One region of the Thermomonospora cellulosilytica genome, then DNA from elsewhere that is predicted to be linked to it. Evidence: predicted binding sites of a transcription regulator. Region 1 holds the regulator's gene; the other holds the start of a gene.
The links. Region 1 encodes HspR, which represses chaperone genes until heat shock. Its sites were predicted from a motif close to ANTTGAGTCNNNNNGACTCAANT; they were not measured.
Positions count from the first base shown of each region.

Region 2: a site for HspR is predicted at 2,065-2,087, ahead of lon (endopeptidase La). Genes of this name have one in related genera too.

Region 1 is NZ_JACJII010000001.1:1,346,982-1,354,088, reverse strand. It holds gene grpE (nucleotide exchange factor GrpE) at 1-369, shown strand, start outside; gene dnaJ (molecular chaperone DnaJ) at 463-1,620, shown strand; gene HNR21_RS06560 (heat shock protein transcriptional repressor HspR) at 1,626-2,075, shown strand; gene clpB (ATP-dependent chaperone ClpB) at 2,096-4,693, shown strand; gene HNR21_RS06550 (hypothetical protein) at 5,122-5,289, shown strand; gene HNR21_RS06545 (serine hydrolase domain-containing protein) at 5,549-6,667, opposite strand; gene HNR21_RS06540 (MerR family transcriptional regulator) at 6,823-7,107, opposite strand, start outside.
Region 2 is NZ_JACJII010000001.1:3,774,584-3,781,690, forward strand. It holds gene HNR21_RS17815 (DUF3817 domain-containing protein) at 1-212, shown strand, start outside; gene HNR21_RS17820 (bifunctional helix-turn-helix transcriptional regulator/GNAT family N-acetyltransferase) at 282-1,202, shown strand; gene lon (endopeptidase La) at 2,119-4,515, shown strand; gene HNR21_RS17830 (NAD-dependent epimerase/dehydratase family protein) at 4,764-5,783, shown strand; gene HNR21_RS17835 (nitroreductase family deazaflavin-dependent oxidoreductase) at 5,783-6,277, shown strand; gene HNR21_RS17840 (VanZ family protein) at 6,214-6,768, opposite strand; gene HNR21_RS17845 (NAD(P)-dependent oxidoreductase) at 6,953-7,107, shown strand, end outside.

The DNA.
Region 1 (7,107 bases):
AACGTGCTGACCGAGCTGCTGCCGGTGCTCGACGACATCGGCCGGGCCCGCGACCACGGCGAGCTGACCGGCGGCTTCAAGTCGGTCGCCGAGGCGCTGGAGGCCACGGTCACCAAGCTGGGGCTGCAGCGGTTCGGCGAGAAGGGCGAGCCGTTCGACCCGACGGTGCACGAGGCGCTGCTGCACTCCTACTCCTCCGAGGTGACGGAGACGACCTGCAGCCAGGTGCTCCAGCCGGGCTACCGGATCGGTGAGCGCATCCTGCGGCCGGCCCGGGTCGCGGTGGCCGAGCCGGGCGAGCCTCAGCAGCAGGAGCAGGAGCCGGCCGCCGAGACCTCCGGCGAGTCCGGATCGTCCGACGACGAGTGAACCCGTCCGCCCGGCCCGCGCCCCGCGACGGCGCGGGCCGGGCGGAGCCCAGAACCTGACGACCAGAACGCGAGAGTACGAAAGCGGGGCGCCGTGAGCACCAAGGACTTCCTGGAGAAGGACTACTACAAGGCCCTTGGTGTTTCGAAGACGGCCACCCAGGACGAGATCAAGAAGGCCTACCGCAAGCTGGCCCGCCAGTACCACCCGGACGCCAACAAGGGCGACCGGGACGCCGAGGAGCGCTTCAAGGAGATCTCCGAGGCGTACGACGTGCTGAGCGACGAGAAGCGCCGCAAGGAGTACGACGAGGCGCGCCGGCTGTTCGGCGCGGGCGGGTTCCGCGGGGCCCCCGGCGGCGGGTTCGGTTTCGACCTGGGCGACCTGTTCGGCCAGGGCCAGACGGCCGGGGCGGGCGCCGGAGACCGGCTCGGCGACCTGTTCGGCGGCCTGTTCGGGCGGTCCGGGACGCGCACCGGCGCCCGGCGGGCCCGCCGCGGCGCGGACGTGGAGACCGAGGCCACGCTGACGTTCGGCGAGGCGATGGACGGGGTGACCGTTCCGCTGCGGCTGACCAGCGAGGCGGCCTGCCCGCACTGCCGGGGCACCGGGGCCAGGGCCGGGACCGTGCCGCGGGTCTGCCCGTCCTGCGAGGGCACCGGGCAGGAGACCCGCAACCTGGGCACGTTCGGGTTCTCCGAGCCGTGCCGCGAGTGCCGGGGCCGCGGGCTGGTGGTCGACGACCCGTGCCCCAACTGCCACGGCAGCGGCCGGGCCACCGGCACCCGCACCATCCAGGCCCGGATCCCCGCCGGGGTGGCCGACGGGCAGAAGATCCGGCTCAAGGGCAAGGGCGCGCCCGGCGAGAACGGCGGCCCGGCCGGCGACCTGTACGTCACCATCAAGGTCAAGCCGCATCCGGTGTTCAGGCGCAGCGGCGACAACCTGACCGTGACGGTGCCGGTGACGTTCGCCGAGGCCACGCTGGGCGCCCAGATCAAGGTGCCGGTGCACCGCGGGATGCCGGTCACGCTGAAGATCCCCGAGGGCACCCCCAACGGCCGTACGTTCCGGGTCCGCGGACGCGGCGTCCCCCGGCGCGACGGCACCAAGGGCGACCTGCTCGTCACCGTCGACGTGCAGGTGCCGCAGAAGATCGACGACACCATGCGCGAGGTGCTGGAGCGGCTGCGCGCCACCGACCACGGTGAGTCGCTGCGGGCCGAACTGCTCCAGTTGGCGAAGGAATGATCCCGATGGACCATTTCGGCGACGACACGCCCGTCTACGTGATCTCGGTGGCGGCGCAGCTGTCCGGCCTGCACCCGCAGACGCTGCGCACCTACGACCGGCTGGGACTGGTGTGCCCGGGCCGCACCGCCGGCCGGGGCCGCCGCTACTCGATGCGCGACATCGTGATGCTGCGCGAGATCCAGCGGCTGTCCCAGGAGGAGGGCATCAACCTCGCCGGGATCAAGCACATCCTGGAACTGCAACGCGACAACCAGCGGCTCCGCGACGAACTGGCCCGCATGCGCGCCGCCCTCGAGGAGCTGTCCAACGAGCTCGAATCCACCCGCGCGGTCGCCGCCCGGCTGGCCGGCCAGCTGCGGCGCGGCGGCCAGGCCGCCCCCACCGGCGGCGACCTGGTCCCGATCCGGCAGACCAGCGTGGTGCTGTGGCGCGAGCGCGATGACCGAACCTGAACGAACATCGGGGAACGAACGTGGACTACAAACTGACACGCAAGAGCCAGGAGGCGGTGTCGGTCGCGGTCCGCCGGGCTGCGGCCGAGGGTCATCCCCAGGTCGAGCCGCTGCACCTGCTGGTGGCGCTGCTGATGCTGCCCGAGGGCACCGCCGTCCCGCTGCTGGAGGCGATCGGCGCCGACTGGCAGGCGGTGCGGCGCGAGGCGGAGGAACGGCTGGACCGGCTCCCGAAGGCGGCCGGCTCGACGGTGAGCAGCCCGCAGATGTCGCGGCAGCTCATCGTGGCGATGAACACCGCCGGCAACCGCGCCCGGCAACTGGAGGACGAGTACGTCTCCACCGAGCACCTGCTGGTGGGGCTGGCCGCCGACGGCGGTCCGGCCGCCGAGGTGCTGCGCGAGGCCGGCGCCACCCCGCAGGCCCTGCTGGAGGCGTTCGAGAAGGTCCGCGGGCACGCCCGCGTCACCAGCGAGGACCCCGAGACCACCTACCAGGCGCTGGAGAAGTACGGCGTCGACCTGACCGCGCGCGCCCGTGAGGGCAGGCTCGACCCGGTGATCGGCCGGGACACCGAGATCCGCCGGGTGGTGCAGGTGCTGGCCCGCCGGACCAAGAACAACCCGGTGCTGATCGGCGAACCCGGCGTCGGTAAGACCGCCGTGGTGGAGGGCCTGGCCCAGCGGATCGTGGCCGGGGACGTCCCCGAGTCGCTGCGCGGCAAGCGGCTGGTGGCCCTGGACCTGGGCGCGATGGTGGCCGGCGCCAAGTACCGCGGCGAGTTCGAGGAACGCCTCAAGGCCGTGCTCACCGAGATCAAGGAGAGCGAGGGCCGGATCATCACGTTCATCGACGAGCTGCACACCGTCGTCGGGGCGGGCGCGGCCGAGGGCGCGATGGACGCCGGCAACATGCTCAAGCCGATGCTGGCGCGCGGCGAGCTGCGCATGATCGGCGCGACCACCCTGGACGAGTACCGCGAGCGGATCGAGAAGGACCCCGCCCTGGAGCGCCGCTTCCAGCAGGTGTACGTGGGCGAGCCGTCGGTGGAGGACACCATCGCGATCCTGCGCGGCCTCAAGGGCCGCTACGAGGCGCACCACCAGGTGCAGATCGCCGACTCGGCGCTGGTGGCCGCCGCGACCCTGTCCGACCGCTACATCACCGCCCGGTTCCTGCCGGACAAGGCGATCGACCTGGTCGACGAGGCCGCGTCCCGGCTGCGGATGGAGATCGACTCCCGTCCGGTGGAGATCGACGAGCTGCAGCGCGCGGTGGACCGGCTGCGGATGGAGGAGCTGGCGCTGGCCAAGGAGTCCGACGAGGCCTCCAAGCAGCGGCTGGAGCGCCTGCGCCGCGACCTGGCCGACAAGAACGAGCAGCTGAGCGCGCTGGTCGGCCGGTGGGAGCGGGAGAAGGCCGGGCTCAACCGGGTCGGTGAGCTCAAGAAGCGCATCGACCAGTTGCGCGGCGAGGCCGAGCGCGCCCAGCGGGACGGCGACCTGGAGACCTCGGCGCGGCTGATGTACGGGGAGATCCCGGCGCTGGAGAAGGAGCTGGCCGCCGCCACCGAGCAGGCCCAGACCCGGGAGGCGATGGTCAAGGAGGAGGTCGGGCCCGACGACGTCGCCGACGTGGTGGCGTCCTGGACCGGCATCCCCGCCGGGCGGCTGCTGGAGGGCGAGACCACCAAGCTGCTGCGGATGGAGGAGGAGCTGGGCCGCCGGCTGGTCGGGCAGACCGAGGCGGTCAAGGCGGTGTCGGACGCGGTGCGCCGGGCCCGTGCCGGGGTGTCGGACCCGGACCGGCCGACCGGGTCGTTCATGTTCCTCGGCCCGACCGGCGTCGGCAAGACCGAGCTGGCCAAGGCGCTGGCGGAGTTCCTGTTCGACGACGAGCGCGCGATGGTGCGCATCGACATGTCGGAGTACTCCGAGAAGCACAGCGTCGCCCGGCTGGTCGGCGCCCCGCCCGGCTACGTCGGGTACGAGGAGGGCGGCCAGCTCACCGAGGCGGTGCGGCGCCGGCCGTACTGCGTGGTGCTGCTGGACGAGGTGGAGAAGGCCCATCCGGAGGTCTTCGACATCCTGCTGCAGGTCCTCGACGACGGCCGGCTGACCGACGGGCAGGGCCGCACGGTGGACTTCCGCAACACCATCCTGATCATGACCTCGAACCTGGGCTCGCAGTTCCTGGTGGACCCCACCATGGAGAGCGCGGCCAAGCGGGAGGCGGTCATGACCGCGGTGCGCTCGTCCTTCAAGCCGGAGTTCCTGAACCGGCTGGACGACGTGATCGTCTTCGAGGCGCTGTCCACCGACGAGCTGACCCGGATCGTGGACCTGCAGGTCGACCGGCTGGCCCGCCGGCTGGCCGACCGCCGGCTCACCCTGCGGGTCACCGACGCGGCCCGCGAGTGGCTGGCGCTGACCGGATACGACCCGCTGTACGGCGCCCGCCCGCTGCGCCGCCTGGTGCAGACCGCGATCGGCGACCAGCTCGCCCGCGAACTGCTGTCCGGCGTCATCGGCGAGGGCGACGAGGTGGTGGTGGACCTCGACGAGTCCGCCGACCGCCTCACGGTCAAGCCGTCGTCGTCGGTCACGCTCGACAAGTGATCCCAGGTCGCAATGGCCGTCTCCACCTCCGGGCGGGGACGGCCATTTTTTCTCGCCTTTTTCTGTTGACAGCCTCGGGCTCCGGGCTGCTAATGTCGTGCGCATGGAGAAGTGATCCCTCCGGGTTGAGCCCCTGAACCGGCCGTCCTCCGGCCCCCTTGGCCGCAGGCACGCGCCCTCCGCGCTCCCCACATCGCCGTTCCGGCACTCGCTCGATCGCCTCGCTTCGTACGCTCACGAACCCGTTCGCACGGCGGCCGTTGACCGTCCCGCCGCGCACACCGGCCCGTGACCTGCGACCGGCGCGTTCCCGCCGAACGCTCCGGCAAGCCGATCGTCCCGCGATTCCCGTTCCGGCGACGCCATTTCACGTCCATTTTCCAACGGCCGCCGAGGCCGTAATTCAGCCTGCCCGGAGGTGTCCCTTCATGCGAAATGTCGACCCTGCCAATAAAGCCGCCAAGAAGGTCGGGAAGACCGCCGACCCGGCCTCCCGCCTCGGCGGGTTCCCGGACCGCCGCTCCGCCGCCCTGGCCCGCGGCGCCCGCCCCAACGCCCGCCGCCTCCCCACCCGCAACATGACCCGAGGCCGCTGACCCGCGCCCGACGATCGGCGCGGGCGACACCTCACCCAGCTCGGCGTCCCCGCACGAACCGAGGCCGCCGACCCCCGAAGGGCCGTCCCACCCGGGACGGCCCTTCCCCGTCTCCGCCTTCCCCGCAGCGCCGAGGGCGGCGAATGCCACCGCGGTGCGTTCTCGGTTCGCCGTCCGGGCCGGCGGCATCGGCGCGGTGATCCGTCGGCCCGATGCCGGTCGCCGGTGGTGAGGGCGGTCTCGCAATGGACGTGCGGGTTCAGCAGAGGGCGGTGGTGAGGGCCTTGGTGAGGTCGTCTTTCTGGGCCTGGGTGCCGCCGGGGTTGAGGTTGGCCATGACGGAGGCCCGGCGGCCGCTCGTGGTCGCTCCGGCCAGAGCGGTGAAGCCGAGCATGTCGCCGCCGTGGCCCCAGAAGCCGTCGTCGGAGCAGGGCAGCGGACGCCACTGCAGGCCCAGGCCGTACCGTGCGCCGGACGAGCCGCCGGTGGGCATGGCGGTCATCATCTGGCGCCGCTGGGCGGGGCGCAGCAGGCGGCCGTGCAGGAGCGCGCCGAAGAAGCGGTTGAGGTCGGCGGCGCTGGAGATCATGCCGCCGGAGGAACCGGCCAGGGTCGGGTTGAGGTGGGTCAGGTCGAGCAGGCCGTCGGGCGTGCGGACGTATCCGCGCGGATGCGGCGCGGGGATGCCGGGATCGTCACCGGGGACGCTGGTGCCGTGCAGCCCGAGGGGTTCGATGATGCGCCGCTCGATCTCCTCGCCGTACGGGCGTCCGGTGACGCTCTCGACGAGCATGCCGGCGAGCAGGTAGTTGGTGTTGGAGTAGTCCCACCGCCGACCGGGTTCGAAGAGCCTGGGGTGCTGGAGGGCGATGTCCACCAGTTCCCGCGGCTCCCAGTGCCGCAGCGGGTCCCGCAGGAACTCCTGCGGGGTCCGGTGGTCGAGAACGTCCGGCAGCCCGCTGGTGTGCTGGAGCAGGTGCCGGACGGTGATCTCGCGTCCGTCGTTGCCGTTGCCGCGCACCACCCCGGGCAGGTGACGTTCGATCGGCTCGTCCAGAACGACCCGCCCCTCGCCCACGAGCTGGAGCACCACCGTCGCCACGAAGGGCTTGGTCAGGCTGCCGATCCGGAACCGGCTGCGCGGGTCCATCGGCGCCCCGGTCCGCACGTCCGCCACGCCACTGGCGATCGCCGTGCGGCCACGCCGGTCGCGTACCTCGGCCAGCGCCCCCGGAGCCCCGTCCTCCGTGGTCAGCCGCCGCATCACCTCCCGCAGCTCCGCGTGGCCCGTACCCGCCCCCGCCGTCCCGGCGGAGGACACGACCGCCGTCATGGCCAGAGCGGCCGCGGCCCCCACCGCCATCGCGCGTCGCAGCATGTCGCCTCCTTGATCGTGAGGCCGCCACGCTACGAAGCCCGGCATCGCTCCGGCATCGCCCCCAGGGCCCATCGGCCGTCTCCCTCCCGGGAGGCACCGGCGGCGGGTGGCATCGACCCGGAGTTCCGGCGGGCGAACGCCCGGGTCCGCCTGGTTCAGCGTTCCCGGCCCGCTGCCCTCCGCTCGGCCGGGGAACGGTCCGGTGCGGTCAGGCGCGGGGTGAGGTGGGTGAACTCCTTGCGGATGCGGCGGTCCATGGCCCTGGCGAAGTGCTCGTCGGCGACGGTGCGGGTGACGGGCCGCAGGCGTTCGACGGACTCGGCCAGCCGGGCCAGCTCGGCGGGCGTCGGCGGATCGCCCATGCGGTCGACGAGGTGGCGGCGGGCCAGCCGGACGAACGTGTAGGCGATCCGGTCGAAGGCGGCCTCCAGCTCCCAGCT
Region 2 (7,107 bases), 2.4 Mb from region 1:
TCGGCGGGAACCCGACGCCCTCGGCGTTCATCTCGCCCACCCACGGCTTCCTCTACATGGTCTACCTGGTCGCCGCGTTCGACCTGCACCGCCGGGCGAAGTGGCCGCTCAAGCAGTTCCTGATCATGGTGTCGGCGGGCCTGCTGCCGTTCCTGGCGTTCTACGTGGAGCGCAGGATCGTCCGCGAGGCGCGGGCCCTGGCCGGCTCCTGACCCCTGGACCGGGCGGAACCGCCCGGCCTATTCTTTGACCCAGTCAAAGAATAGGCCGAGGAGGCCGCCGTGCCCGTCACCGCCGACGAGATCGCCGCCGTCCGCTCCTTCAACCGCTGCTACACCAGGATCATCGGGGTGCTCGGCGAGGGGCTGCTGCACACGCCCTACTCGCTGACCGAGGCCCGGGTCATCTTCGAGCTGGGGCGGCGCGAGGTCGCCGAGGTCGCCGCGCTGCGCCGCGACCTGGACCTGGACCCCGGCTACCTGAGCCGCATGCTCGCCCGCTTCGAGTCCGACGGGCTCATCGTCCGGGAACGCGCCCCCGGTGACGCCCGCCGCCAGGTCGCCCGGCTCACCCCGGCCGGCCGGGACGTGCAGGAGATGCTCGACAAACGGGCCGGCGAGGACATCGGCGCGCTGCTGGAACGCGTCCCGCAGACCGACCGCGCCCGGCTGCTGACCGCGATGCGGACGGTGCAGAACCTGCTGGCCGAGCCCGCGCCGCGGTCCCCCGTCGTGCTGCGGCAGCCGCGCCCCGGCGACCTGGGCTGGGTGGTGCAGCGCAACGGCGAGCTGTACGCCGCCGAATACGGCTGGGACCACACCTACGAGGCCCTGGTCGCCCGCATCGTGGCCGACTTCGCCGCGGACCACGACCCCGGACGCGAGCGCGCCTGGATCGCCGAGCTCGACGGGGAACGGGTGGGCGCGGTCTTCTGCGTCCGCAGGGAGGAGACGGTGGCGCAGTTGCGGCTGCTGCTGGTGGAGCCGTCCGCCCGGGGGAGGGGCGTGGGGACCCGCCTGGTCGACGAGTGCCTGCGGTTCGCGGCCGGGGCCGGGTACGCCGAGATGATGCTGTGGACCAACGACTGCCTGACGGCGGCGCGGCGCGTCTACGAGCGGGCCGGGTTCGTGCTGGAGTCGCAGGAGCCCCATCACAGCTTCGGCCGGGACCTGGTCGGCCAGTACTGGCGCCGCCCCCTGTGACCGTCCGGGCATGCGCACGGCCCCGCGGAGACGGGGACTCCGCGGGGCCCAAGGGGTCGCAACGGTCGAAGTGATCGCTCAAGGCGGCCGGTCCGGTTCACGCGCCGGCCGGTCCGCCGCGCCGTCTCACGGGCGCATCCCAGGTGCCAGGCGACCACCCCCCTCCCTGCGCCGCGATGGGAAGCGACCGGACAGGGCCCGGCGGCCCGGCTCGGGGTGGCGTGCCGGGCCAGATACGCCACCCCGAGGTGCGAGGCGGGGCGCCGGTGCCGCGGGGGCGTGCGGCACCGGCGTCCACCGCGTGCGCCACGCCGGCGGGGACGCCGCACGGCGGGGCCGGGAGGCTGGTCCGGGACGGCCGAGGATCCGAGGTGTGTCCCGGTCTACGCGCACCGCGCCGCGCGAGGCGATGTGGCGGGTGCGCGGCAAGGGCCGACGTGGTGAACGGGGGAGCGTCGTGCCGGGAGCATCCTCGGTCGTCCGGACCGGGCACCGCGTGGCCGGGAGTGCGGCGCGGGCGGTCCCGCTCCCCGACCGAAGTCCGGGGAGCGAGGCCGCCCTCCGTGCCGTCCGCCGCATCCGACCCTCCTGGTGACGGGGTGCGGAGCCGGACCGTCTTTGCCGGTCCGAGGGGTTCTCCATCACCCTGCGTCGCTGTCTCGTTGCTGTAGGTACCCGGATGTCACGGTGACGTAAACGCAGGTCAACGAAGATTCGTGGGAACGGGCGCCCGGCTCCCCGCCCGTCCGCCCCCGGCAAAGCCCCGATCGCCCGACGCGGCCGGGTGTTCCGCGGATCCGGTGGCGGTCCCTGGTGATCGCTCAGGGCGAACGGATCGGGGAAACAAAACTCGGCTCCGGTTTCTTGAGTGGAGATGACTCAACCTTTTGGTGGGCCCCCGAGTGATGGAGTGAGCATGAGCGAGACCCTGACCCTGCCGGTGCTGCCCCTGGACGACGAGGTCGTGCTGCCCGGGATGGTGGTGCCGCTGGATCTGTCGGCCGCCGAGGTGCGCGCCGCGGTCGAGGCGGCGCGGGTCGCCGAACGGCCGCGCGGCCCCGGCATACGGTCGGCCGGCAAGCCCCGGGTGCTGCTGGTGCCGCGGATCGACGGACGGTACGCGGCCGTCGGCACCCTGGGCGTCATCGAACAGGAGGGCCGGCTGCCCGGCGGCGGCCCCGGGGCCGTGGTGCGCGGCGTGTCCCGCGTGCGCATCGGCACCGGGACGACCGGGCCCGGGGCGGCGCTGTGGGTCGAGGGCGCCGAGGTGGACGTCCCGTCCGGCGGGCCGCGCGCCCGGGAGCTGGCCACCGAGTACAAGGCCCTGGTCGGCGCGATCCTGAGCAAGCGCGGCGCCTGGCAGGTCGTGGACGTCGTGCAGCGGATCGACGACCCGTCCCTGCTGGCCGACAACGCCGGCTACGCCCCGTACCTGACCCTCGAGCAGAAGATCGAGCTGCTGGAGACCCCCGACGTGGTCGAGCGGCTGGAGCGGGTGACCGGCTGGGCCCGCGACCACCTGGCCGAACTGGACGTCGCCGAGACCATCCGCAAGGACGTCCAGGAGGGCATGGACAGGCAGCAGCGGGAGTTCCTGCTGCGGCAGCAGCTCGCCGCCGTCCGCAAGGAGCTGGCCGAGCTGACCGGCGAGTCCGCCGGCGAGGAGGACGACTACCGCGCCCGGATCGAGGCCGCCGACCTGCCCGACGAGGTCCGCGAGGCCGCGCTCAAGGAGGTCGACAAGCTGGAGCGCGCCTCCGACGCCTCGCCCGAGGGCGGCTGGATCCGCACCTGGCTGGACACCGTCCTGGACATCCCGTGGAACGAGCGGACCGAGGACGCCTACGACATCGCCGGCGCCCGGGCCGTCCTGGACGCCGACCACGCGGGCCTGGAGGACGTCAAGGAACGCATCATCGAGTACCTGGCCGTCCGCAAGCGCCGCGCCGACCGGGGCCTGGGCGTCGTCGGCGGACGCCGTTCCGGCGCGGTGCTGGCGCTGGTCGGCCCGCCCGGCGTGGGCAAGACCTCGCTGGGCGAGTCGGTGGCCCGCGCGATGGGCCGCAAGTTCGTCCGCGTCGCCCTCGGCGGCGTGCGCGACGAGGCCGAGATCCGCGGCCACCGCCGCACCTACGTCGGCGCGCTGCCCGGCCGGATCGTCCGCGCCGTCCGCGAGGCCGGGGCGATGAACCCGGTGGTGCTGCTCGACGAGATCGACAAGGTCGGCGCGGACTACCGGGGCGACCCGACCGCCGCGCTGCTGGAGGTGCTGGACCCGGCGCAGAACCACACGTTCCGGGACCACTACCTGGAGGTCGAGCTCGACCTGTCCGACGTGCTGTTCCTGGCCACCGCGAACGTGCTGGAGAACATCCCCGGCCCGCTGCTGGACCGCATGGAGCTGGTCCGGCTCGACGGCTACACCGAGGACGAGAAGGTCGTCATCGCCCGCGACCACCTGCTGCCGCGCCAGCTGGAGAAGGCGGGCCTGGAGCCGGGCGAGGCCGTGTTCGCCGAGGACGCGCTGCGGATGCTGGCGGCCGAGTACACCCGCGAGGCGGGCGTGCGGTCGCTGGAGAGGTCGATCGCCCGGGTGCTGCGGAAGATCACCGCGAACGTGGCGCTGGGCACGGCGACCCTCCCGGTGAGGGTCGATGCCGCCGACCTGCGGGGCTACCTGGGGCGGCCCAGGTTCACCCCGGAGACGGCGCTGAGCGAGGGCGAACGGCGCACCGGAGTGCCGGGCGTGGCGACGGGCCTGGCGGTCACCGGAGCGGGCGGGGACGTGCTCTACGTGGAGGCGTCGCTGGCCGACCCGGAGACCGGCGACACCGGGGTGACGCTCACCGGCCAGCTCGGCGACGTGATGAAGGAGTCCGCCCGGATCGCGCTCAGCTACCTGCGGTCGCGGGGCGCGGAGCTGGAACTGCCGGTCGGCGACCTGAAGGACCGGGGCGTGCACATCCACGTGCCCGCCGGGGCGGTCCCCAAGGACGGGCCGAGCGCGGGCATCACCATGACGACCGCGCTGGCGTCGCTGCTGTCGGGCCGGCAGGTGCGCCCGGACGTGGCGATGACCGGCGAGGTGTCGCTGACCGGCCGGGTGCTGCCGATCGGCGGGGTCAAGCAGAAGCTGCTGGCCGCGCACCGCGCCGGGATCACCACCGTGCTGATCCCCAAGCGGAACGAGCCCGACCTGGACGACGTCCCGGCCGACGTTCTGGAGCAGCTGACGGTGTTCACGGTCGGCGACGTCCGGGAGGTGCTGGACCTGGCGCTGGAACCGGCCGCGACCGCCGCGGCGGCCGCCTGACCCGGCCCTGACCGGCCGGCCCGGGGCCCGGAAAGAGGACAGGGCCCCTCGCCCACCCCAGGCGAGGGGCCCTGCTCCGTTCCACCCCAACGAGTAGACGCGCGGGGTGCCCACAATGTTCCTTACCGCGGGTGCATTCTTGTGTGGCATAGGACACTCCCGAAGTGGCGTCCGGGTGACCCCTCCCCGGCGTCCCGGTGAACGGGCCTGATGAGGCCGCGTTCGCCGGCGCGCACTAGGTTTCGCCCATGCGCGTCTTCGTGACCGGGGCCACAGGCTTCGTGGGATCCCATGCCGTCGCCGCACTCCTGGACGCCGGGCACACCCCGCGGCTGCTCGTCCGCGACCCCGCCAAGGCCGCCCGCGTGCTGGCCGCCCTCGGCGTCGACACCGGGAGCGTGGAACTGGCCACCGGGGACATGCTCGACGGGAACGCGGTCGCCGCGGCGCTGGACGGCTGCCGGGCGGCGATCCACGCGGCCGCCTCGGTCGGCGTCACCGGCGGGGGCGGGGACCTGGTGGAGATCAACGTCACCGGCACCCGCAACGTCGTCGGCGGGGCCGTCGCCCGGGGCCTGGACCCGGTCGTCCACGTCTCCACGATCGCCGTGTTCGTGCCGCCGCGCGATCCGGTCATCACCGCGGACGGCCCGCTGGCCAGCCCGCGCAACGCCTACGGCCGTTCCAAGGTCGCCGCCGAACGGTACGTGCGGGGTCTGCAGGACGAGGGCGCGCCCGTCACGATCGTCTACCCGGGCGGGGTCGTCGGACCGCACCAGCCCGTCCTGGACTCCCTGATGGAGGGCCTGGTGGCGGCGTTGCGGCTGGTGTGGCCGCTGCCGCGCGGGGGAGTGAGCGTCATCGACGTCCGCGACCTGGCGGAGGCGCTGGCCCGGTGCGTCGTTCCCGGCCAGGGGGCGCGGCGCTGGGTGCTCGGCGGGCACCACCTGACGTGGCGGAGGTACGCCGACCTGTGCGAGGAACTGACCGGGGCGAAGGTCCGGCGGCTGCCCGTGCCCGGTGCGGCGTTGCTGGCGGCGGGTGTTCTGCTGGACGCGGCCAAACGGGTCCGGTCGTTCGACTATCCGCTGACCAGGGACGCCGCCGAGTTCATGATCCGGCTGACGCCCACCGACGACCGGCCCGCCCTGGACGCCCTCGGGATGAAGCTCCGTCCGGTCGAGGAGACCCTCGCCGACTCGTTGCGCTGGCTGGGGGAGGCAGGGCACCTTGATGCCGAGCGCGTCCCCTTCACCAGGAGCACCTGATGGCCGACCTGATCCGCAAGATCCTGGGACCGCCGCTGCAGCGGATGTCCGGCGCCCGCTGGTTCGCCCGCGTCGGGCCGAAGGTCGTGCCACCGGTGGACCGGGCGCTGCACCGGATCACCGGCGGGCGGGTCATGCTCGGCCGGCTCGTCGTCCCGAGCCTGCTGCTGACCACCGTCGGCAGCGTCAGCGGGCGGCCCCGCCAGGTCCCGCTGGCCTGCATGCCCGAACCGGACGGCGGCTGGATCGTGGTCGGCAGCAACTTCGGCCGCGAACGCCACCCGGCCTGGACCACCAACCTGCTCAAGGAGCCCACGGCCACCGTCGGCTACCAGGGGCGCACCGTGCAGGTCACCGCCCACCTGCTGGACGAGGGCGAACGCGCCGAGATCTGGCCCCGTCTGCTGGAGGTCTGGCCGGTGTACGACCGCTACGCCGAACGGGTCGAGCGGGAGCTGAGGGTCTTCCGGCTGGTCCCCGACCCGTCCGGCTGAGGCCGCCCGCGCAGCAGATGCGACAGCTTGCGGCCGACCAGCAGGTAGGCCAGCACCACGCCGGCGGTGTTCAGGATGATGTCGTCCACGTCGAACGCCCGGCCGAGCACCACCGTCCCCTGCACGGTCTCGATCGCCAGTGACGCCATCGCGCCCACCAGCGCCAGCCGCAGCGGCCCCCGCAGCCGGGTCGACACGATCGGCAGCAGCACCCCCAGGGGCGCCAGCAGCACCATGTTCCCGCCGATCTGCCGGGCCGCGTCCCAGGTGGGCTGGTCCAGGTAGAACCGCAGCGAGTGCCCCGGGTCCACGTTGCCGCCCGCCTGGCCCCGGTCGTTCACCGGGCTCAGCGTCAGCCGGGCCGCGTAGTAGGAGAAGACGCCGAGCGCGCCGAGCGCCACGAGCACGGCCAGGACGCGCAGGACGATCACGTACCAGGGGGGCCGGCGGCGTTCCGAGGCGGTGGGGGGTCGGCGGGTCGACGTGAGCACACGCTCCTCCGGGGGGTCGAAGGGTCGGGGCGATCCGGTGGGGCATGTGCCCTTCCGCCCGGCGAATATGCGGATCCGCAGGTTTTCCACAATCGACGTGGTTCCTTCCGGGCCCGCATCGTCCGGTCCATGCTGGACACGCTGTGCACACCCGCACCGAACCTCCGGACGAAGGAGAGACCATATGACCGGCACGAAGATCGCCGTGCTCGGCACCGGGATCATCGGCGCACCCGTGGCGCGGAACCTGAGCCGGGACTTCGCGGTCCGCGTCTGGAACCGCACGCGCGCCAAGGCCGAGCCCCTGGCCGCAACGAACGGCATCGAGGTGGCCGGCAC